DNA from 4 places in the Paenibacillus sp. FSL R7-269 genome. Region 4 is predicted to be linked to each of the others. Evidence: riboswitches for the same ligand, from Rfam matches in the RefSeq annotation. Region 4 holds a riboswitch; each other region holds the start of a gene.

Region 1 (5,695 bases), on a different contig from region 4:
TGTCGGTGTTGGTTCCACCGTCGGTGTTGGTGTCGGCGTCGGCGTTGGTTCTACCGTCGGTGTTGGTTCTACCGTCGGCGTTGGCGTCGGCGTTGGTTCTACCGTCGGTGTTGGTGTCGGCGTCGGCGTCGGCGTTGGTTCTACCGTCGGTGTTGGTGTCGGCGTCGGCGTTGGTTCTACCGTCGGTGTTGGTGTCGGTGTCGGCGTTGGTTCTACCGTCGGTGTTGGTGTCGGCGTTGGCGTCGGCGTTGGTTCTACCGTCGGTGTTGGTGTCGGTGTCGGCGTTGGTTCTACCGTCGGTGTTGGTGTCGGCGTTGGCGTCGGTGTCGGTGTCGGCGTTGGTGTCGGCTCTACCGTCGGCGTTGGTGTCGGCACTGCTGTCGGCGTTGGTGTCGGTTCTACCGTTGGTGTTGGTGTCGGCACTGCTGTCGGTGTTGGTGTCGGCTCAACTGTCGGCGTTGGTGTCGGCTCTACCGTCGGCGTTGGTGTCGGCACTTCTGTCGGCGTTGGTGTCGGTACCACTGTTGGCGTTGGTGTCGGTACCGCTGTTGGCGTTGGTGTTGGCACCGCTGTTGGCGTTGGTGTCGGTACTGCCGTTGGTGTTGGTGTTGGCACCGCTGTTGGCGTTGGTGTTGGCACCGCTGTTGGCGTTGGTGTCGGTACCGCTGTTGGCGTTGGTGTTGGCTCTGCCGTTGGCGTTGGTGTTGGCACCGCTGTTGGCGTTGGTGTTGGCACCGCTGTTGGCGTTGGTGTTGGCACCGCTGTTGGCGTTGGTGTTGGCTTCACTGTCGGTGTTGGCGTTGGCTTCACGGTTGGTGTTGGCGTTGGCTTCACGGTTGGTGTTGGCGTTGGCTTCACGGTTGGTGTTGGCGTCGGCTTCACTGTCGGTGTTGGCGTCGGCTTCACAGTCGGCGTTGGCGTCGGCTTCACGGTTGGTGTCGGCTTTGGAGTTGGAGTGCACACAGGTGTAGGTGACGGTTTTATGGTCGGTGTAGGCTTCACTGTCGGTGTTGGCGTTACCGTTGGTGTAGGCTTCACAGTCGGTGTCGGCGTTACCGTCGGTGTTGGTTTTACTGTCGGTGTTGGTGTTACCGTCGGTGTTGGCGTTACCGTCGGTGTTGGCTTCACAGTCGGTGTCGGCGTTACCGTCGGTGTAGGCTTCACAGTTGGTGTCGGTGATGGACTAGGGGTCGGCGTTGCGGTCGGCGTCGGACTCGGCGGCGGCCCCTCTCCCTCGTACATCCCAAGGTGCATCTCAACCCCGCCGCGAAAAGATTTTGCAATCAGGGTCCCGTAAAGCTCTGCTCCGGCATAATGAACATCCGCTCTAGGTGCGAGGATCGTCCCGTAGAATGAGGTATAAGCGATATTCACCTCAGAGGCTTCGTAAAAGTTGAACAATACTTGACTGGCTCTGCCGTCCTTCATTGAAAAGCTCGGCACATTGACTGTAGGCCCGCTTATATTAATAATCAGCGTAGCGTTCTGGGCAATGTTGAACTGAATATAATTCGTACTCGCCAGTGTCGCGGCATCCAGATGAACCACATTGAAGCGATCTGGTGCATTTATCGTAAGCTGTCCATAATGATTATTGCCAATCTCATTCGTGTCGGCCAAGGCCCCATACTCTGTGGAACGCGAGATTAGAAACTCCCGCTCGGCTGCAAAATCAATCGGGCTGGCATTTTTCTTCCCGCCTCTAATGTTGACACCAGGCTCATTGGCTGTAAAGCTATCCCCAAATACCACATTTCCATAGATCTCTCCACTGCCTGAATGTACAAAATTCTTACCGGCCACAAGTACATCCGTCGGCGCAGCACCACTGTATGCTCTTGCTACTCCGTAACCTCCGGAGAGGGTAATGTTCCCTGCCGCTGCCAGGCGGCCCTCAATCTGATCATTGCTCTGTGCAAAATCCCCGAGGATAAAAGCATTAAAATTCCCTGCGACTCCTAAAACCGGTGTTGGCGTATACGGCACCCCTGAAGCTGCTCTAACATCCGTCCCCCACGTAAAAGCACTGGATAAGGTCAATAGGCCAGCCATAATGATGGCGGCTGTTTTACGCACTCTTTTTTTCAATAGTCCACACCTCCTAGTTACTATTCTATGAATCTGTCACGCAACTATAACAACAAAAAGACCGCCACGAAGGGTTAGCTTCACGGCGGCCGGACGACCCTAGCCTCAACTTTAGAGACAGTAGATTCCTGACTTTGCGTCCCGTTCTTTCGATACGGTTTGCGTTTGTACATGATTTCGGTATGAAATTGAGATTTGCTTATGTAAATTCGTTGTTGAGTCTATGACATTTGTTACTTTTGTACTATTTTAGTTTATCCGCTCCCCCACCCTGTTGTCAATCCATTCCCAGTATATTTTTTGAAATTATTTTTTGCGAAGGTTCCTCTTTGATCCCTTGTACCATAAGGGTTAAGAGACGAGTCTCTTTTTTATCTATTGACGAAAAAAGTCGAGAAATCAGAGAATTGGCTGTAGCCGTTTATCCCGCTTTTCTATAATTATATCAATTTATATTATTAAAATTTGATGCATTTGTCCTATTTTTATCACCCGAAGCCCATCTCCCCTCCCATTTCGCTTCTGTTCAATGTAATCCCCCCTATTTATGGGAATCTTAGCCCCGAAAAAAAGTGCCGCCCATAAGGACGACACCTGCTAATAGAATTCATATATTTTGAATAAAATGTCGCCTAGGCGGACCCAAACAGCTGAATCCAGCCAATCATTGATACCCAGAGCGGAACACTTAGAATGATCCCGAATACTAAACCACGGCGGAGACTTCCTTCATGACTCATTGCCATTCTCCTTTGAGCTGATTTATTTTTCAATCTTTAATATTTCAATTTTAATATAAAATAATTCATTTGATTTTATTGTGAAAAATGTCACATTATTTGAGTTAATTTATAAAACCCATTGATTATTTTTTGAAGGATGAGTTACAATGCGAATATACGTTCTCTTTGAGGGGTTGAGAGGGATGCATAGAGCAGAGAGCCAGGATAACCTGCTGGTCAAATCCTATATTTTGCTGCCGCTTATTCTATCCGCCTTCGAGCGCGATGCTTCTGCTATATCCTCAGAGCTTCGCACGCCTGCGCCTTATCTGGAGGTCATCCAGAGGGCAGTCCATGCCGTTTCTGCCGATCTGCGGGAGGTCCGTGCCGGGATGCGCGCCCGTGGTCTGAGGGTCTATGAACAGAATCGGCTGGAGGCGGGTGTTGAAGCCAAATTCGTCTGCAGGGGTTATCACGAGCGGATGCTGCTGCTGGATGACGTGATTGCCGCCCAGGCCACTCTGCATATGCACAGGTATCTGGGTATGGAGAAGACGGCGCAGGGCGGCCCGAAGCAAGGATAACAAAGAAGCCTGCCGCAAGCGGAAGACTTCTGCATTAAATGATCACCCGGATGCAATTACATTAACAACGTCCAATACCCCAACGTGCCGCATATAACCACCACAGCTACCGGGTACAAGATTCTACGGCTGACCTGATCCCTGAACGCAAGAAACAAACAAAGCATACAAAGCCATGCAATTAGAAGGCTTCCCATCTATTATGCATACGCCCCTTCCCGGCATTCCTGCCCCTCTCCAGCGGTAGACCGCCTCAGAGCACAACTATCCTTATATATAGGAAGATTTCCCGCCGAATATCCCAATTATACCAGCCGGCAGCCAATCCGGAGCAATTTTTCTTCAAAATATCGTCAGGAAATTCACAATTCCTCTTCCAGCACAGGATATTCCCAGAACCCCAGACGTCCCTTGGCAGGTATGGGATGTACCAGCGGAACAACCTCCTCCAGCTTCCAGGCATACCTTCCTTCGGCATAATTGCCGAATACATATTCATTTCCACCCGGCCAGCCTTGCTGCGCAAGCTCCGGTGTCATTTCACAGCAATCCGCAATGCGGCTGACTGCAATGATCTTGCCGGTTGGCAGATTGTCCGCAGTGTAGCCGTGACGTGCAAGCAACGACTGGAACGGCTCCGTCCGGCAGATCGCTTTATTTACCTGCATCCCGGCATGAATAGCTAACTCCCCCCGGTGGGCGGTCCGCCACGTCCGGGTTTCGATTTGTTTTTCTCCCAGCGCAATTAACGTGGCCCACGGCTGGCGAATGGTCAGGCATTTCATAGTTGTAGCTCGCCTCCTCTGTTGAATACCTTTTACTCAGAATTACTAAGGCCATCTATGAAAAAAATAATTAGCTGCGTACGAGCATAATGTATGCTGTTTTTCGCATACATTCGGCCGTGCGCCATTAAAAAACGCGGTCCCCTGAACCGGAAGGCCGCGTTAAGCTTAATTCATAAGAATGCTGGTGAAGGGAATTGAACCCCCGGCCTACGCATTACGAGTGCGTTGCTCTACCCCTGAGCTACACCAGCTTACAGACTCTGAAGTCTGCCAAACAAAAAACATTATAACTCTTCCAGCGGAAAACGCAACCCCTTTTTCCTCTGGCGGCTGTGTCCTCAGCCGTGCATCAGCCCCAGCCCGCGGAAATAATCCAGCGCGAGCTTAGCGCTTGCAAGGGAGGATACCTCATAGGCCTCTTGCTCCACAATATAATAGAGAATTCCACTCTGCTCCGCGATCTCGAAGACGCTCTGGAAATCCACCTCTCCTTTTCCGAGATCGGTCTCCTCCTGGTTGGCTCCGAAATCCTTAATGTGGACCAGCGGAACACGTCCGGCGTACCTTGAAACATATTGAGCCGGGTTGGCTCCGCCTCTGTGTACCCAGCCCAGATCGAACTCTGCCAGCATCTGCTCCGCAGGAATCCGCTCCAGCCAGATATCGATGACCGCCTTGCCGTCAACCTCTGCGAATTCATAATCATGGTTGTGATAACCGTACTGCATCCCTGCCGCCCGGACCATCGCGGAAGCCTTCTCCAGGAATGGAATGATTCTTGTTACATCCTCTATGGAAGGGTTCTGCGGAAGCGGTGCCGATGGGGTGATCATATATTGCAGTCCGAGCTCTACACCATATTCAATCTCTTTGGCTAATGCCTGTTCCATCTTATCCAGACTGCTGAAGTCCAGACCTACATGCGCCGAAGGGGCAGCCAGGCCAAGTTCATCCAGCTTACGGCGCAGTTCCCCTGCAGATACACCGAAATAACCGGCGAATTCCACTGCCTGGTATCCCATCTCTGCCACCTTGCCCAGTGTACCGAGGAAATCGCGTTCCGTCTGGTCACGCAGTGTATACATTTGAATTCCGATCTGCTGTGCTGCTTCTGTCATGAAGAATCCGCTCCTTATCGGTTAATTCTGATTAGATACTATAGTGGTTACTCTCCCTGAAGCTTACGCTCCACGGATTCCAGCTTGCTGCGGCTGGTGGAGGTCTTGTCGCGCCGGTCGTCGATCTTGAGCGAGGTGGAGACTCTCTGCGCCCCGGCGGTGAACGGCGACTCATGCAGCGCTTCTACCGCAGCCAGAATCCGCGCTACCGGTCCCTCAATAATTGTACCCATAGAAGTTAGCTCATAGGTAATGCCCTCCACCGTCTCCAGCACGCGCTGCATCTCGGCCACATAGCTGCTGAGGCTGGTGCTGCCTGTCCCAATCGGAATAACGGTCACTTCGCCAATTGCCATTGTGATCTCCCTCCTAATTATCTGTTGTTCCTGCCTCTT
Region 2 (6,266 bases), on a different contig from region 4:
TGCGGTACTGGGCTTCTATGAAGCTGGGGCACATGCTTTTATGGAAAAAGGCTTGGCAGCTGCGCTGGATAATAATCTGGACGGCGGTGAGCTGACGGCTCTGGTGCTGGAGTGCGGCAAGTTCGGCGTGGATGTGATGGCGCTGCTTGACCGTGCCAACACCGCAGCCTACGGTAATCCGGAGATCACCAAAGTCAATATTGGAGTAGGCACGAACCCTGGTATTCTGATCAGCGGTCATGATCTCAAGGACATGGAGGCGCTGCTGAAGCAGACCGAGGGTACCGGAGTGGATGTGTATACGCATAGTGAGATGCTGCCGGCCCACTACTATCCGGCCTTTAAGAAATATAGCCACTTCGTAGGCAACTACGGCAATGCATGGTGGAAGCAGAATGAGGAGTTTGCCAGCTTCAATGGTCCGATTCTGATGACCACGAACTGCATCGTACCGCCGAAGGACAGCTACAAAGACCGGCTGTACACGACAGGCAACACCGGTTATCCGGGCATTCAACATATCGCGGCAGGCGCGGACGGAGAGAAGGATTTCTCAGCTCTGATCGAGCAGGCCAAGAGCTGCAGTGCTCCGGTAGAGATTGAGACAGGCGAGATTATCGGCGGCTTCGCCCATGCGGCTGTAATGAACGTGGCAGATCAGGTGGTTGGAGCAGTAGAGAGCGGCGCCATCAAGCAATTCTTCGTCATGGCTGGCTGCGACGGACGGATGAAGAGCCGGAATTATTACACCGACTTCGCAGCAGAGCTGCCTAGTGACACGGTGATCCTGACCGCAGGTTGTGCCAAATACAAATATAACAAGCTGGCGCTTGGCGATATCGGCGGAATTCCGCGCGTACTTGATGCCGGCCAGTGCAATGACTCCTATTCTCTTGTGGTTATAGCACTTAAGCTGAAGGAAGTCTTCGGTCTTGCGGATATTAACGATCTTCCGATCTCCTATAACATTGCCTGGTATGAGCAAAAAGCGGTGATCGTACTGCTGGCGCTGCTGCATCTGGGCGTGAAGAACATTCATCTGGGCCCTACGCTTCCGGCCTTCCTGTCGCCTAACGTAGCTAAGGTTCTGGTAGATACCTTCGGCATCGGCGGTATTACTACCGTACAGGAAGACATGGAGCGGTTCATCGCTGCGGTATAATACACATTCTTCATGAGCCAAAATACACAAAAGCGAGTCTCCGTCTACGGGAGCTCGCTTTGTGTGTTTATAGATATGAACGTCACTGTCACCGTCACCGCTTACGGCAGCCGGTAGACCGCAAACGGCTCGCCGGTACAGAAGGCGGCGCTGGCCAGGTCAAGCTGCTTAAGTATCCCCGCATCCGGCGAAGCAGAAAGACTCTGCAGATTATACTGTACCTGTTCTACTGTAGTCGCTCCGACAATCACCGTGGAGACCGCGGGCCGGTTCATTAGCCAGGACAGGGATAGAGCCGCAGGTGAGGTGCCCAGCCCCTCCGCAATCGCCTGAACCTGCTCCCCGAGCGAGATGCGCTCCGGGGTAAGGAAGCGGAGAAAGTTCGGATCGGTCTCTGCTCTGGAGCCGGCAGGGGCTTTGCTGCTGCCGGAATATTTGCCGGTAAGGATACCGCCCGCCAGAGGGAAGTATGGGATGATGCCCAGACCCTGATCCAGGCAGAGCGGAAGCAGCTCGGCTTCGGGCGTACGGTCAGCCAGCGAATAGCTGCACTGGATAGAGATGTATTTCGCCCAGTTACGGGCTTCGCTGATCCCAAGCGCCTTCATCAGCTCCCAGGCGGCATAATTGGAGGCTCCGATATACCGCACCTTGCCTGCGGAGATCAAATCATCCAGCGTGCGCAGGGTTTCCTCCAGCGGTGTGTAGGGATCGAAGGTATGGATCTGATACAGATCCACATAGTCGGTCTTCAGCCGGCGCAGGCTGCCTTCCAGCTCCTGCATCAGATGATGGCGCGAAGAGCCGCTGCCGCCGGGTCCCTCATGCTTCGGCAATCCGGCTTTGGTCGCCAGCACTGTGTTATGGCGTCTGCCTTCAAGCGCAAGGCCGATGATCCGCTCCGATTCAGAGCCGGCATAGATATTGGCGGTATCGATGAAATTAATGCCCTGATCCATAGCGGTGTGCAGAATGCGGACCGAGGTCTCCAGATCTGCCCGTTTGCCGAATGAATTGGTTCCAAGACCCAGGGCGGATACCTGCAGGCCGCTATTGCCCAGACGGTTATATCGCATGCGCTCACTTCTCCTTATCTAGTAGTAGTCTTAGCAGGAATCACGCACAAGCAGCTTGCCGCCGGACTCCAGGCGGCTGTCCTGCGACCGGGCAAGGTTAATCACCGCATGCTCCTCTTGGAGCAGCTCAATCTCCTCGCCCAGCTTAAGCAGCAGCCTGGAGAAGCGGCTTAGGACACTGTCTGTAATGTACCCGGTGTATTGTCCCGGATGGGCGAATACCTCAAGCATCTGCCGGAGCGGGTCCGTGCCGAAGCCGAACTCTCCGTTCATACGGCTTAGGGCAGCCTGGAAATCGCGGATCAGGCTGTCGAGATGGCTGTATTTATCCTCCAGCAGCAGCATAACCACCAGGCCGTAATTCACGGATTGCTGTCGGGATTCCACATTCTTGGCCAGCTGGCGCGCTGCCTCAAGCAGTCCGTCCGTCTCTGTCCGCAGCAGGCTTGCTAAGCTGTGCAAACGATGCTGCTGTACCCCGGCATATCCGGCGTACAGGCCGCTGCCGGTAACCTGGCCGCTAACATAAATGCTGCCGGTGGCTATAATTGTAGATTGGCGTATATCGCCATAGACGTACACATTCCCCAGGGCTTCGATCCTTACAGATCCATCCAGATCACCCGGTACAATGATGTCGCCTGCGAACATAACGTCACCGCCAGGGTCCATCATCTCCCTGGTCAGCAGACAGACTGGAGGGAAGTCACAGATTCGGACGCTGCTGTTTCCTCCGCAGATACGGGGTCTGCCTGTGTGCTTGGCTACGATATTACCACAGGGAAGGAGCTTGGCATGATTACCGGCAGCAAAGTAGATATCCTGCGGCGGGGGAGGGGGCAGGACCCTTCCGTCTGTGTCGAGGCCGGGAATGCCTTCTTCCGGCGGCAGTTTGCGGGCGAAGACTTCACCTGCAAAGGTAAAGGGGGCTCCCGGGAAACGGAGATACTCCATGGTATCCGCAGGCTTCTGAGCCCGGCTTCCCTGTCTATGAAGCATCCCGTTCCCCACCAGTGTATGCTCCGGCAGCTGCAATTCCAGCCGGGCTTCCTTGCCGGGCAGCGGGGCTCTTCCTTCAGCGATGCATACGGGAAGATATGTAGGGTTCTCCAGCTCCGCGTACAGGGCGGGAATATTCAGGTTGCGCAAAATAAAACGGTTGTCCAGTGAGGCGATAATCTGATCTATGGTAAGCGTGGACAGCAGCATTGCCGGGTTGGGCTGGGCACGGACGACCGCCTCGAAGGCGGCGGGGCAGTTGACCAGGTTCCAGGCGTACTTCTCTGCACGGTATAAAGTGAAATGGACCTTGAGCTTGTCAGGCGATACGGTAATTTCATACTGCGGCTTCTCGCAGATCTCCCAGGTAATATAATCTGCCTTGGTCACCTCGGTTGGCGCTGTAACGGTCTTCCAGTTGATCTTCAGGACAACAGGGTGGATCGCAGAAATGCGGGCGGGAGTGCCTCCGGGGAGCGGGGGAGTAATGAATATCTGGTTGTCCTGCACGAGGATAATTCCATTCTTATCCCCAGTTGTCCCGTCAGAAGCCCGGCCCTCCACAGAGAATGAATCCAGGAGACCTTTACGTTCGTGCATCAGGGACTCTACGAATTCATATCGGCTTGGTTCGATATCCTGCTGCGGCATGGTTGTAACCTCACTTTTTCGTATGATCAATGGCAATTCGTACAGAGAAAGAACATCATCAAGCCCGGGAGACTTCCCGTAAACAGTTGGCTTAAGTGGTCTCTATTGGCAGCCTGGCGACCGTAAACGCAGATTCCGGCGTTCTTAGGCCCATGGCTTTGCGTCCTGCCCTTTCGGGAAGTTTGCCTTTAGAAATAGATCAATGAGATACATCCTGTAGAGGCGATGAATTGTGATCGACTGTAATCGACAAAAAGAGTCATAAATAGTTCTTGTGCGGCATTAACTTCTGCAAACAAGCTTAATTCTAGTACTTAAAGAGCTATTTTTCAACTATATTATGCCTATTTATCAAAAAACTTAAAATATGCAGCTCTATTTCGACAAAAAAACTGGTTTCCCAGCGCTTACAGCTTATGGAAGTCATGAGAACTGGAAAAAGGGGGACGGTCTTCTGCGCCCGGCAGGTGGAAAAAGCAAAAAGCAGCGGAGGGGCATATGTTCACCGCAGCGAGGAGCAGGCTTTAAGTTCTAATCTTAAATGCGTCTTATATAGCAGTTGGATTTTGTCCACTTGCTGTTGGATGAATGCCGCCTATGGGAACAGCAGATGGATAAACAACACATATTTTGCCCACTTTTAACGGATTCCAGAGAATTCGGCGGATTAGATGTACTTTATCCAACTGCTTCAATTAAAGCGTATAATTCGGCTGAATCAAGTGTCATTTTTCCAACTGCTATAACTTTACGTGCTGCTACCCAAGCCACTTTACCCGCAAGCATCCTATCCCACCGAAAAGTTATGGCAACACAAAAAAAAGGACCCTCCCAAGCTTATAGCTTGTGGAAGAGTCCTTTTTGTATGAATTGGATGGCGCGTGCAGGGTGTGTCTTGACATGCTGTGGTGCGGTGGAAAGCGCGGCGTAATCGGCGCGTTCGATCTCTTCAAGAATCCGGTTCAGGTGGGAGAACACCGCACCGAGATCACGGAAGGCTGCGAGCGGGCACTGATCCTGCAGCTGCGAGAACCAGGCGAGCTGCACGTCGCGGGCTCTTCTCAGACTCTCCTGGAGTGAACGTCCGCTGCATTCGGCATCTGATAGCGTCCGTGTGCCATACAGGGCGATGCAGTCTGCCGTTGCGGTTACAACCTCCAGCATCCAATCAGCGGCGGCATAATGGGCCGGCAGCAGAGCGATTTCTTCGCTTATGGCTTTGACATAGGAGTGAACCTTGATGAGATGGGTGGTCGACTGTGTCAGCTTGCCAATGTCCTTACGGCACTGGTAATGAGACAGTGTGTAATGCATCTCCTTCTGCAGCCGGTCGCTCTTCTTCAGAAGCTCGCCGGAGCGCTCAAGAGCAGCCTTGGCTTGCGCTGCATCCCGGCCGCTTGCAGCGAATCCGGTTAAGGCATCGGATAAGGTCAGGCTGCCTTTCAGTGCCAGGTCCTTGACCTTGACGAAGCTCTTGGGCGGCACGATAATCATATTAATGATGAGGGCAATCAGCACGCCGATCAGCGTCTCGGCGACTCTCCAGACGATATATTGGTCATGATAGAAGGTGAGTGCAAGCACCGAGGTGACACCGATCTGAGAGACGGCCTGGATATTGATCCGGCAGGCTGTAGCCACCCCAATGCCAATCAGCAGCATCAGCAGAATCGACAGCGCGCCCACATCGAAGAACTTGCCTACGATCAGGCTGACGATGCCGCCAAGGACCACGCCGGTCATGCGGTAGACGCCTTTTTCAAGGGAGGCCTTGACGCTGCTCTGGGTAATCAGAATCGCCGCCAGCGGTGCGAAGTACAGGTAATGGTCCCCGTAGATAATGTGCACGGCCAGCCACGAGAGCGAAGCGGCGAGCGTAATCCGTATCATATATAAGGATAATCCGAACTTTTCAAGGCGCTCTTGTAAGCCCTCGTTCATGTTTGTCATCTTCTTTCATGTAAATAGGAAAAATTTTATGGTTTTCATCCGTTTTCATTATAGCACCTCAAAACAGGCCGGAGGCGGGCAAGATTTTACGAACTTGTTAAGTTTTTGTGCGTGATTTCACAATGTAAGCTATCGCATATATTGCAGGATTCCTTTATGCTATATATTGAAGTCTGCCAGACCAAGGCAGGAATTGTCGCTTATCCGTGCTGAGCATGCCGCTGCCGGATTGTCTCCCGCAAGAAGCGGGTAAAATAGGTTGTACTACATAAGTAAGGGAGGTTGTTAGCTATAGCTACCCCGGAAGGCACTATTATTTCTTTTGACCAGGTGATTAAGCAATACGACGACGAAGAGGCTGTACTCAAAGGCGTGAGCTTCGAAATTGAACGCGGTAAATTCTACACGCTGCTGGGCCCTTCGGGCTG
Region 3 (6,266 bases), on a different contig from region 4:
CCGAGGTCGATGCCCCGCTCCCGTGCCAGCTTGCGCGCCCCCGGCGAAGCCAGGGCCGCAGTGCCTGCCGCCGCACCTTCGGCGGCGGCTGGAGCCGTTACAGCAGCGGCCGGTTCAGCCGCTGCGGCACTTGCGGCAGCAGCAGGCGCGCTGCCGCCCTGCGGAGCGCTGTCTGCTGCCGGCTTGCTGGCAGCGCCTGCACCGGCGGCGCTGCCGATGATGCCGATGGCTTCGCCAACGGCAACGTTCTCGCCCGCCTGGCGCAGGATGGAGGAGATGACGCCGTCCTCCTCCGCACTGATCTCCAGATTGACCTTATCGGTCTCAAGCTCGGCAAGCACATCCCCCTGGCCGACAGTGTCGCCCTCTTTAACCAGCCATTTGTAGATCGTTCCTTCGGAAATCGATTCGCCCAAATCGGGTACTTTTATCTCGGACACAGGCCGTACCTCCCCAAATATAGTGGTGTGCGTAATATCGGATGACCGCCTTGCTGTACTCAGGAAGACGGTACAGGTGCTTGCACTGTAGCATTCAATTTCAGGGCTTCCCGGACAATGCGCCGCTGCTCGAAGCTATGGACATCTGCATAGCCACTGGCCGGGCTGGAACGGTCCGGACGGCCGATGTACTGGACAGTGACCTTCTGCGGTGCGATGGCGCGCAGCCGGGATTCGGCATACGTCCAGCCGCCCATATTCTTCGGTTCTTCCTGTACCCAGACGATCTCCTCCAGAGAGCTGAAGCCGCTAAGGTGAGCGCCAAGCTCGCGTTCCGGGAACGGATAGAGCTGTTCCATGCGCAAAATGTGCAGCCAGGAGAAGTCCTGTCCGCGTGTTGCCTCCAGCTCCGTCTGCAGGTCGATGGCCACCTTGCCGCTGCATACCACGAGGCGCTTCACGGCTTCCGGTTTACTGCCGAGCAGCGGCTCGGGAAGAACCGGCTGGAAGGTGCCCGAAGCGAGGTCAGCTCCGGCTGAGGTGCTGCGCGTGTTACGGATCAGGCTCTTCGGCGCCATGATCACCAGCGGCCGGGCATCCGGTTGTCCGCAGAGTGCGGCCTGACGGCGGAGCAGATGGAAATACTGAGCAGCAGTGGTCAGGTTGGCTACAGTCCAGTTCTCCTCAGCGGAGAGCTGGAGGAACCGTTCCATTCGGCCGCTGGAATGCTCTGGTCCTTGGCCTTCATAGCCGTGAGGCAGCAGGATCGTCAGATTGCTGCGCTGCGTCCACTTGGCGCGGCCGGCGGAAATGAACTGGTCAATAATGACCTGAGCGGCATTGGCGAAGTCGCCGTATTGAGCCTCCCAGATGACGAAGGTCTCCGGTGCGAACACATTATAACCATATTCGAAGCCAAGGACAGAGGCCTCGGACAGCGGACTGTTGTAGACGCCGAATGAAGCGCCGGCATCACTCAGCTGATGCAGCGGAGCATAGAGTTCCCCGTTCTCGCTGTCATGCAGCACCAGATGACGGTGGGCGAACGTGCCGCGCTGTGCATCCTGTCCGCTGAGGCGGATCGGCGTGCCATCCTTCAGGATGGTAGCGAAGGCAAGTGTCTCTGCCAGCGCCCAGTCTACCCGCTCTCCGTCATTCAGCGCATCCTTGCGGCGCTGCAGAATCCGTTCCAGCTTCGGATAGACCTTGAAGCCGGCCGGTACGCGCAGCAGCTCACGGTTAATCTCCTGCAGACCGGCAAGAGGGAAGGCAGTCGGACGCTGCTGGGGACTGTCGTTATCCAGCGCGACGGCGGTTTTGGACTCCGCATTCTTGTGCTTGCCTTCCTTCATCTGGTCAAAGGCCTGCTGGAGGACGCTCTCTGCCTCGGCAATCATGTTCTTCAGATCATCTGCTGTAATTACCTTCTCGCGCTCCAGGCGTTCTGCATAAGCGCGGTACACAGTAGGGTGGTTACGCACTTTGCCGTACACAATCGGCTGGGTGGTCTCAGGATCATCCATTTCATTATGCCCGTGGCGGCGGTAGCCGATCAGATCAATCAGGAAGTCCTTCTTGAACATATGGCGGTAAGCACTGGCCAGACGTACTGCGGCAATGCAGGCTTCCGGGTCATCGGCATTGACATGCACGACCGGAATCTCATACCCTTTGGCCAAGTCGCTGGCATAATGGGTGGAGCGGGAATCCTCGCTCTCTGTGGTGAATCCGATCCGGTTATTGACGATAATATGCACGGTGCCGCCATTCTGATAACCCTGCAATTTGCCGATATTAAGCGTCTCAGCGACAATGCCCTCTCCAGGGAAGGCGGCATCGCCGTGCATCAGCACAGCCATGGCCTTGCTTGTGTTCAGCTTAGGCAGTCCCGGATCGTTGCGCTCTTCCTGTGCGGCGCGTGTGAAGCCCTCGACGACAGGGTTAACGAATTCAAGATGGCTCGGGTTATTGGCCAGTGTGATCCGGGTGCGCACGGTCTCGCCTTCGCGGACGGCACGGTCAGCCCCGAGATGATACTTCACATCACCGCTCCAGCCGTAGGTCACGCCCATGGAGCCTTCCGAAGGGAACAGTTCCTTGTTCGGCGAATGATGGAATTCCGAGAAAATAATATCATAAGGCTTGCCCAGAATATGAGCCAGCACATTAAGTCTTCCGCGGTGGGCCATGCCCATCAGGATATGCTCTGCGCCGTCATGCGCGGCGGCCCGCACAATCTCATCCAGCATCGGCACGAGGGCATCATTGCCCTCCAGGCTGAACCGCTTTTGGCCGACGAAGGTCTTGTGCAGGAAGGTCTCGAAATGCTCCACCTGAACCAGCCGCTTCAGCAGCTCTTTGCGCTCTGTATTATTCAGCGGGGCAGGGGAGGTCATCGATTCCGCCTGGCTGTTGAGCCAGCGCAGCTCGCGTTCATCATGCACATGCCCGAATTCATAGGCAATGGTCTGGGTATAGGCCTGACGCATTCTGTGGACGGCATCCATCGCGGTATGCACATCTGCAGGGGCATTATCCCAGATCAGCGAAGCGGGCAGAGCATTAAGATCCTCGCGGGTAAGCTCGTAGGTCTCCAGCTCCAGCCATTTGGCCATCGGGTTCTTGCTGCGCTCCAGCGGGTCAATGTCTGCGGCCATATGGCCATATATTCGAATATTGGCGATCAGCTTCGAGGCCTTGACAGCCTTCTTGAGCCACTCGGCATCTGCTGATACGGCAGGCCTTGGAGCCCTCTCGGCATCGGGTGCCAGTGGAGGGGGGCCGGATACGGTGAAGAGATCGCGGTAATGTTGTTCAACAGAAGAGGGGTCCTTGACAAATTGCTCATATCTTTCTTGGATGTAGCCCAGATTGGGGCCGTAGTATTTGCTCCATACTGTGTCGTTATAGGGCTCTTTGACTGCCATGAATAGGTCCTCCTAACGGATAAACTCCACGCGAGGCATCCAGTGTGCCACTTGGCGGAGCTGCAAATGTTTGCGGTTTCATTCTCATCCTATTGTGCTACTTTCCGGCGGGGTAATCAATTCATACTTTCGGTCAATCCGTTCGCAATTCGGCATGATTCATTACAGTATTCATACGGAACTATCATAAATAGAAATAAATCCATATCACTGTCCGTTATCTATACAGATGGGTAATTGTCTCTATACGATGTTGCGTGGTGCGGTAAAGCGGAGTAGTTAGAGTTCCCTTTAGCATAATTAAACTATTACTTAGGGTTTGAACTTGGAACTGGAAATATTTATACAAGCCGCTGGCAATTTCAGCTAAGTTTCCTCACATTTTATCATAAAAAAATTCCAGAAAACGACACACTAATCGCGTATGATCTTGTATAATGTTATTGCGGAGAACGGTTTCATCGATTCTTGCCAGATCCTTTCATGATGGAAAGGGTCCAGTAAAAGGTAAACCTGCCGAAAGACAGGGGCACAAAGTCTCGGATCTAACGTAGAGATACTACAAAGTAGCAATACTACTATGATGGCCGGACTGCCTGGGGACGCGAAAATTCTAGGAGGAGATTTCTTGGATATGTCCAACCAGGGGAATGACGAGCTGCAGGCAGTAGATCTGGATTTAGAATGGGTGCACTTGCTGATGTCTGCCAAGCAGGCGGGGATCGCGGCGGAGGATATCCGCCGGTTTCTAAGTGAAAAGGCACTCCAGGCGATGTAAGGGCGGTCATCATTGTTAGGATACATACAGAAAAGGCACAGCGTCCGGTACGCTGTGCCTTTTCTGTATGCCGCTTGAAAGAATGCCCTCGCCGAAGGCGGCCTCCCTGCCGTGCGGAGTCTTCCTTGAGGCATACGATGCTACGTCTAGTTGTCCTTTTGTTCCATGCGCCATTTCTGGTAATCGAGGAATTCCTTGAATTCGCGTTTGCTTATACCGGAGGCCATAGCCTCCTGAACCAGCCGGAACCATTCCCCGTCCAGTGCCTGTTCTTCCGTCTCTGCCAGTCCGCCATACAGCAGTACATGAATGGATACCTGAAGCGCGTCTGCGATTTTTTCGATGAATTGAATGGAGGGGTTGGATTGAATATTCCGTTCCACATTACTGAGGTATGATTTCGCCACATCAGCCTTATCCGCAAGCTCGGATAGCGAATAGCCCTTCTCCAGCCGGAGTTTGTGGATGCGGCTTCCCATAGTATCTGACACGATTACAACGCCCTCCGTACTTTTTTGGTAAAAGATAAGAAGTGATATGCTTCGCGCTATACCGTAGCCCTATCTTTCTCGCAGAAACGGTGCCGCTCTTTAAAAAGAAGACAAAGCCGTTTCCACTTGTCAGTATAACAAAAATCTGCAAATCGGACAAAAATCCTTGAACCCGGAAGCGGGGAAAAGGAAACGGCATACCCGGCCCGGATGGGGGAGGATATGCCGTTCTTGATCGATAAATGCAGCTTTGGCCTACTTGGCTTCTCCCACTCCTTGAAGTGCATCGAAGGTCCAGTTCAATGCTAAGCCGTCACCCTGGAAAATATTCTGATCGAGCGTATTGTCCACGAACTCGAAGGCGATCTTGAAGGTCTTGGACCCGGCTGCGGCAATCCCTCCCGGCAGTATACCTGCTGCTACGAGATCGTAGCTGGGGGTGTTTTTCAGATCCTTCAGGGAGATCTCGGACAGCACATGACCGCTTAATGAACCGCCGGTGTATGAATTATCGAGGAGCTTGACCTTGAAGTGGTCTCCGAGATCCTGGCCTGCGTTATCGCCCTTGGCATCGGTCACGGTGTAAGTGGTGGCAAGCTTGAGGAATTTGATATCCAGTGTGCCGTCATTGGACAAGGTGAAGGTGCGGACGGTATAGTCTCCCGGCTTCAGATTCGTCAACGCTACCGGAGTATTGAAGGAAGAGCCAAGCTTCAGCGTACCTGCGGCGAAGGTTGCCGTGCTGGTGGCTGTGGAGCTGAAGTAAGCGAACGTGCCCCCGCCGATTAAAGACAAACCCAGTGCTGCTGATGCTACGCCAAGACCCAATGTTTTTTTGATACCCATGATTAATTTCCTCCTCGAATGGTTTGTTTTGTTGGTAAATTATTTGAGACTGCCTTTTTCCTGGTTGGCTTCAAAATTCAGCGTCAGCGCAAGCGTATCGCCCTGATAATAGTTCTGCGGCTGGAGAGTCTCCTTGAAGGCGAATTGAATGAGCAGATTATCGGAGGTTCCGGCTTTAATGCCGGACTTCTCTCCGCCCAGGATCGCTCCGAGAATTCCCCGGGCCACCAGATCGGGACTCTGCTTCTCCAAATCGGCCAGCGAGATGACCAGAAGCGGCGCTTCTTGCTTATCCTTGTTCGCGAGGAAGGTCACAATAATATCATCCTTGAAATTATGGGAGCCGTTGTCTCCCAGAGCGTCTGTAATGACCGATGAGGTGCGCAGCACTACTTTCGGAATGTTAAGCGTCCCGTCATTTATAAGCTTGAAATCTCTTAAGATGCTGTCTCCCGGCTTGAGGTTGCTGAGATTAACAATGACAGAGGGATCAGACTTCAGTGATAAAGTTCCGTTGTTAAAAGAAGATGAGGTAGTAGAGGTGCTGCTGAAGTAAGCGAAGGTGCCTCCGCCGACCAGGGTCAAGCCTAATGCTGCCGATACAACGCCGAGACCTAATGTTTTTTTGACGTTCATTTGTTCATCCCTCTCTCTTATGAGTCTGGTTTGTGCATAGCCGGGGCTTCCGGCAAGCTGTATTGTGGCTCCGCGTTTCGTAAACGGGAGAGGACAATTGATCATTATACGAGGTCAGTCACAGTATCCGGCCCGCCGCCGTTGTTTG
Region 4 (6,266 bases):
TCGCAGTGTCTGTCTTCAAAATAAATTGTCCCATGTTGATCTCTCCCTAAGTGTAATTTGAAATACCCCCAAAACATGATATTTGTGACTATATTCGACAAATTGCATTCGAATTTGGGATATTTTGCCTTCATTATAACCGGAGCATGCTGAAATGCGCAATCGAAAAGTCGAAATTTGTAGATTTATGAAGATTTTTCTTTGATTTCCTCCAGGGTATCCAGCAGCACATTAAAGGCCGAAATTACCCGGGGAGCACCGACGCAAGGGACCAGATGAAGCAGCACGCCCTTGATCTGTTCAACAGTCATGCCAACACGGAGCGCCATTACATAATGAACACCTAACTGCTCATACTGCCCCATCGTAATCAGAGACGAGATCACCGCGATCTCTTTCCAGTCAGAGCCAATCGTGGTCCGTTGAAAAATATCGCCATAAGCATTGCCCATGATATATTCGGCTAGTTCCGGAAAATGCTCTTTGATCGGAGCTAGGGCCTTGGCCCCATAATCTCCAGAGAGATTAGTGAAATGATCGAGTCCGCTGTTCGTGTTCTTGTTCACGCTATGGCCTCCTGATAGTAGGTTAGAAACGGTGTGCAATAAGGCTTGCTTACGTAAGATCCAGCGTGCGGTGAGCCGTAGGTGGCATTTCATCGCGGTCAGTCAGCAATTCAATGACAGCTGGCTTGTTAAGCGCTACAGCTTCGCGGATGGCAGCGGCGAACTCCTCCTGCGTCTCACAGCGGAAGCCGGCTGCACCCAGAGATTCAGCGAATTTCACGGCATTCATTGGAACCTCGAAGATCGTACCGTCAATCCGGCCGGTGGTCTTCTCCATCCCCTTAAGCGCCATATCCAGCTGCATATTATTCACCACGATGAAAATCACCGGAATGTCCTTGCAAACAGCTGTGTTTATTTCAGTTCCGAGCATCATAAAACAGCCGTCCCCGGTAATGCAGAAGACCGTCTCACCGGGAGAGGCCGTCTTGGCGCCGATCGCCATGCCAATTGAATTGCCCATGCAGGCAAAGTAGGCATCGAATATGAAGCTGCCGGGCCTGCGCACATTGAACCATTTCACAGCATTGAATCCATGGCTGCCGTCATCTACAAACACGCTGCTGTTGTAAGGAATCAATTCGCTCATCGTGCTCATTACCGAAGCCAGAGAGAGCCCCGCCAGTACGGGAAGCTCATCATTGTAATCATTCGAGACTGTGATTTCATGCTTGGTAACCGCTGAGAAGTCCAGCTTCTGGAGATACAGAGCCAGGTTGTCCCTTAAGTCTCCGCCGACAGCAATAGTAGATGAGGTGAGTATTTTACCGACAAAGGTCGGGTCTACATCGAACTGGATCAGCTGCCGCGGATGATTCTCCGGCTTCAGGTTGCAGATGGTCATATCGCTGAGGCGGGACCCCAGAACGATGAAGAGGTCGCTGTTGTTCATCAGTTCATCTCCATGCGAGGAGCCGCCGACGCCTATTGGACCATGGTAGAGCGGATGATCGTAAGCTATAGCGCCTTTGCCGCCTGGAGAGGTGACCACAGGTATGTTAAAGGTCTCGGCCAGCTGGACCAGTTCCTGATGTGCTCCTGAGCGGTTGACGCCCTTACCGGCAATGATCAGGGGTCTAGCGGATTCATTGATCGCCGAGCTGACCCGTTCATAGTTCTGATAGCTGACCAGCCCTTCACGTTCCGGCAGAACAATCCGGCATTCCGCAAGCCGCTCTGTCTGCACATCAAACGGAATGCAGAGATGAACCGGACCTTTTTGGTCACCGAGGGCGATGGATAGGGCATGATTGAAAATGGTGCTGAAATGATCCCCGCGTTCAACGAGCTTGCTGAAGAGGGTGGCCGGCCGGAACATATCCGCCAAATCAGCCAGATAGGAAGTGGAATCCTGACATTGGGGAATGCCCAGCTCCTTGATGGACTGGTGGCCGGTGATGAAGAGGACGGGAAGATTATTGGCCTTGGCATGCGCTGCTGCGGTGAGCAGATTCGTTCCGCCCGGACCGGAAGTGCCGAAGGCTACTCCGAGGCTGCCGGTCTTCAGAGCATAACCGCCGGCAGCGAAGCCGGAGCTAGACTCGTGCCGGCCGGGGATGAACTCAATACCATAGTCAACCAGTTTCAAAGCGATGGGGCAAATAGATTTGCCTATGATTCCAAAAGAATGTGTGACTCCCAAATTGCGTAATGCTTCCGCCATATAATCTGCAACTGTCTTCAGAACATCCACCCCGCAAGTTGTTATTTGTATTAGTCAGCAATAGAAAACCTGTACTCAACATAGGAGCACAGGTCTGTTGCACGAATCACCATAATCAAACGCATAACCTAAGGCGTTTACAGTTTTTCAGCAACCTGGCTGTCATGATCCCACTTCAGAAATGAGACTGTAGATCCATGGCTTTGCGTCATTCCCTTTCGGTGAATTTTGCCGGTATGCGATTATAAATGAATCTGTGAAGAATTTTCCTTTACAATATATTCCTCACTCCTCTTTTGTCAATAACCCCGATGAGAAGAAACTCGGAATTTGACGAATATTCAGGAGTGGAAATGGATGAATATTTGGATTTTCAAACTTTTGAAAATTTTTCCCTTTGGAAGGCTAAAGTCTTAAAATGCAAATGGATATTTAGGGCTATTATTATGAGGAGTAAGCATAAAGCCTCATTACATTCCTGATTTACTGTAAAATGTTAAGAATTCACTAGATATACAGCATTGTAAAATCCACTTATAGGACTTAAGTATTGTATGTGTGCGGTGATGCCTTATAGACAAGCTATGCCTATAGAACGACTATAGTAAAGAAGTGCAAAGCGGATTTTTTACCCTTATGCACAATTTCAACAATTTGTGAATATTACATAACAATCTTAGTTTTGCACAGAAAAAGAGACACCATCTGCAGGAAATCCCGCAGATGTGTCTCTTTTGGTTAAGGTTAGAATTTGAAAATATGAATTGTTTTTTGCAAGTTAAAGACAGCGGAAGTCATCTTCTCTGTCTCCTCAGCTACGGATTGCAGAGCGTGAATCTGTTCGTTCATCGCTGCGGATACCTCTTCGGTCCCTGCGGCGGTCTCCTGGGTGATGGCTGAGATATTCTCGATCGCCCCGGAGATCTTAAGCGCGCTCTCCAGCATAAGGTCACTCTCTGCGGAGAAGGAGGCGATCTGCTCGGTTATGTATTGGACACTATGTACGATCTGAGCAAAAATATTGGCCGTCTCTGTGATCATCTTATTCTGTACCTGGACTACCTCTTCGTTGATGGCGATATTATCAATGGCCTGCTTGATATCTGATTCAATGCTGCGTACCAGCCCGAATACCTCTTTGGTTGAAGCGGTGGATTCCTCAGCCAGCTTGCGGACCTCCTGGGCAACGACAGCGAAGCCACGGCCATGCTCGCCTGCACGGGCTGCTTCAATAGAGGCATTGAGCGACAGCAGATTGGTCTGTTCGGCAATTTCGGTAATCGTCTTGGTAATCATCGTAATGCCGCGCGCGTTCTGTGACAGGGCTTCAATGGTATCCGCCACCTTCTGGGTCGCCTGGATGTTCTTGCGCATGCCTTCGGCCTGGGTATCCACCGATTGCCGTCCCTGTTCAACCAATTCCAGCGTATGTACAGATCGTCTATTCATTTCCTTGGTGGAATTCGTATAATTGGAGACTTTGATTTCGATATCCTTGATCGATTCGGTCATATCAGCAATATCCACTGAGATTTCGTTAGCGCCGAGAGCCAGTTCATTGGAGGAGGAGGCCACCTGCGCCATGACAAATTTCAGATTCTGATTCTTGTCTTCAATCCCGCGGCTGGCGTCCATAACCTGCCGGGTAATCTGTGAGGCATCGGTGAGGATTTTTTTGAGCTTGTCAATCATGGTGTTGAAGGACCGGCTAATGTCACCCATAGAGCCGCTCTCGTCGGCACGGCTGGTGAAGTCGCCTTTGGCAATGGTGTGTGTTACATTGGAGATGTCTTCGAATGAAGATGTAAGCGTTCTCTCAATGAAGCGCGCAAGCGGGTAAGTCAGCGCTGCCAGAACGGCGACAAGAATAATGCCGATGAGCAGCCTGTCCATAAGGATTAGTGTGATTAAAACAGGGACAGCGAATAAAGCGGCAACCAGGTAACATCCGGTGACGATTTTTTGTTTCAACGGCAGCTTGTTCATCCAGTCCATAATGTAGAGTCCCCCTATAAATAATAATGTGTATTGTAATATTATAGGGGATACTAGTGCATTTGGTCTATTATTAAAAATCGTATAATGCTGCCGCTTCACGCAGAGCTGAAGCAACAGTATCTACAAGCTCAGGCGGTGCGGTCACCTTGATGCCCTGACCCAGGGAGAGGATCATCCGGCGTGCAGACTCCGGCGTGTTGAATTCGGCCTCGGCCCTGATCCAGCCAGGGGCCTCAGAAGGCTCCTGGTGCAACAGGGCGACGTATCGTTCCCTCTGGAGCTCCTTCATCGTGTGATCCCTGACAAGCAGGCTGGCGGGGTACCGGGGCAAGGCAGACTTGAACGCTGCGGTGGAGGTCTCCCAGTACTCAGACAGGACGAAATCCTCCGGCTGCTCAAAAGACTCAGCTGTGACTTTGGCCTCAGTAATTCTGGAGACCCTGTAGGTCCGCATCTCACCGTCATGCCCCGCGACCAAGTACCAGACGCCGCGCTTGACTACCAGCCCCAGCGGTGCAACCAGCCGCTCGGCAACATCCTCCCCGCGCAGATAGGTGATGCTCACCTTGCGGTTCTCCCATAAGGCTCCCTGTAAAACGGCAAGGCAGGGATAGGTCTCTCCGGAGGGATGCCATCCGGCTCCATCGATGTGAATCCGCTGGCTGAGGAAGCTGAAAGCAGAGACGGGCTGCCTGGTAGCGGCAGCCTGCAGCTTACGGGCGGCCGAGGAGAACTCCTCCTGAATGCCCAGAGCGTGCAGAATCGCCGGATCAGCGGGCACCAGCAGCGCGGCAATCTCCTTGGTGTTCATTCCGCTGAGGGAATTCCGGTAGCCTTCAGCCAGCTTCCAGCCGCCTTCCCGGCCGCGTTCCGCCAGCACGGGAATACCGGAGAAGCTGAGTGCCTCCATATCCCGGAAGATTGTACGTTCGGATACCTCCAGCGTTTGCGCCAGCTCCTTGGAGCTGATTTTGCCGCGGCTCTGTAAAAGTTGAACGATAGTGATCAGACGGTCTGCTCTCATTCGGATGCCTCCCTAACTTTATTATTAAATTATATATGTCAGTGGTTGTCATGTATAAGGTATATATTAGACAAGAGTACGGATTAGCGCAAATGATCTTCTAATCCGGGCATGATAGATGTAAGGGAGCGGATCAAATGACAAATCTGCAAGGGAAAGTGGCATTGGTAACAGGAGGGAGCAGGGGAGCGGGCAGAGGCATTGCGCTGGAGCTGGCGAAGGCAGGCGCCTATGTATACATTACGGGCAGGAATGCTGGTACACCGCAGGAGCAACATGCAAGGACGCTTGAAGGTGTGCTGGCTGAGATTCGCCGGTCAGGCGGGGAAGGAGCCGTAATCCGCTGTGATCATACCAGTGACAGTGAGACAGAAGCTGTAATCCGGCAGATTAGCGCAGAGCAGGGCAGACTGGATATTCTGGTCAATAACGTCTGGGGAGGCAATAGTCTCTTTATCGGGAATGAACCGTTCTGGGAGCAGCCGGTGGAGCATTGGGATCATATGTTCACTGCCGGGGTCCGGGCGCAGCTCAAGACTAATTATTATGCCATACCACTGATGCGCAGCGAAGGAGCTGGGGCGGGTAAATTAATCGTCCATACGACCTTCTGGGATGAGTATAAATACACCGGAAACTTCTATTATGATTTGTCCAAAAATGCGCTGGTGCGCATGGCCTACGGATTATCCCTTGAACTGGCTGCGGATGGCATCGCGGTGATCCCCGTCTCTCCCGGCTGGATGCGGACCGAGCTGGTCCTGGACAGCTTCGGCACAGATGAGGAGCACTGGCAGGAGGAGGAGGGGCTAAGGACGACCGAGTCAACAGCCTATGTGGGACGCGCAGTTGCAGCGCTTGCTGCTGATCCAGAAGTGATATCCATGACTGGCACTCCCCAGAAGGTAGGGGACCTGGCACGGAAATACGGCTTTACGGACACCGACGGCAGGCAGGTGCCGGCCTACCGGATTTCATAGAAATATAAGAATTTATAGGTTGCACACGATATATT

The links. A riboswitch is a leader RNA that binds a small molecule or an ion and turns the genes downstream of it on or off. The one in region 4 is predicted to bind cyclic di-GMP.
Region 1: another riboswitch for cyclic di-GMP. It lies ahead of C162_RS36295 (choice-of-anchor A family protein); the one in region 4 lies ahead of C162_RS23030 (thiamine pyrophosphate-binding protein).
Region 2: another riboswitch for cyclic di-GMP. It lies ahead of C162_RS05250 (flagellar assembly protein A); the one in region 4 lies ahead of C162_RS23030 (thiamine pyrophosphate-binding protein).
Region 3: another riboswitch for cyclic di-GMP. It lies ahead of C162_RS35440 (anti-repressor SinI family protein); the one in region 4 lies ahead of C162_RS23030 (thiamine pyrophosphate-binding protein).

What each region holds. Positions count from the first base shown of each region.
Region 1 is NZ_ASPS01000144.1:75,839-81,533, reverse strand. It holds partial or broken gene C162_RS36295 (choice-of-anchor A family protein) at 1-2,088, opposite strand, end outside; cyclic di-GMP riboswitch class I at 2,170-2,262, opposite strand; gene C162_RS32925 (hypothetical protein) at 3,014-3,394, shown strand; gene C162_RS32920 (ASCH domain-containing protein) at 3,757-4,179, opposite strand; tRNA gene C162_RS32915 (tRNA-Thr) at 4,362-4,433, opposite strand; gene C162_RS32910 (sugar phosphate isomerase/epimerase family protein) at 4,521-5,300, opposite strand; gene C162_RS32905 (MTH1187 family thiamine-binding protein) at 5,348-5,656, opposite strand.
Region 2 is NZ_ASPS01000012.1:132,343-138,608, forward strand. It holds gene hcp (hydroxylamine reductase) at 1-1,162, shown strand, start outside; gene C162_RS05245 (aldo/keto reductase) at 1,264-2,238, opposite strand; gene C162_RS05250 (flagellar assembly protein A) at 2,269-3,888, opposite strand; cyclic di-GMP riboswitch class I at 3,993-4,085, opposite strand; gene C162_RS34115 (FUSC family protein) at 4,726-5,829, opposite strand; gene C162_RS05260 (ABC transporter ATP-binding protein) at 6,121-6,266, shown strand, end outside.
Region 3 is NZ_ASPS01000031.1:142,042-148,307, forward strand. It holds gene odhB (2-oxoglutarate dehydrogenase complex dihydrolipoyllysine-residue succinyltransferase) at 1-440, opposite strand, end outside; gene C162_RS16620 (2-oxoglutarate dehydrogenase E1 component) at 500-3,367, opposite strand; cyclic di-GMP riboswitch class I at 3,864-3,967, shown strand; gene C162_RS35440 (anti-repressor SinI family protein) at 4,002-4,145, shown strand; gene C162_RS16625 (helix-turn-helix domain-containing protein) at 4,292-4,624, opposite strand; gene C162_RS16630 (TasA family protein) at 4,892-5,482, opposite strand; gene C162_RS16635 (TasA family protein) at 5,522-6,118, opposite strand; gene sipW (signal peptidase I SipW) at 6,223-6,266, opposite strand, start outside.
Region 4 is NZ_ASPS01000053.1:105,110-111,375, reverse strand. It holds gene C162_RS23040 (hypothetical protein) at 1-34, opposite strand, end outside; gene C162_RS23035 (carboxymuconolactone decarboxylase family protein) at 186-566, opposite strand; gene C162_RS23030 (thiamine pyrophosphate-binding protein) at 616-2,259, opposite strand; cyclic di-GMP riboswitch class I at 2,376-2,472, opposite strand; gene C162_RS23025 (methyl-accepting chemotaxis protein) at 2,974-4,224, opposite strand; gene C162_RS23020 (helix-turn-helix transcriptional regulator) at 4,298-5,251, opposite strand; gene C162_RS23015 (SDR family NAD(P)-dependent oxidoreductase) at 5,389-6,231, shown strand.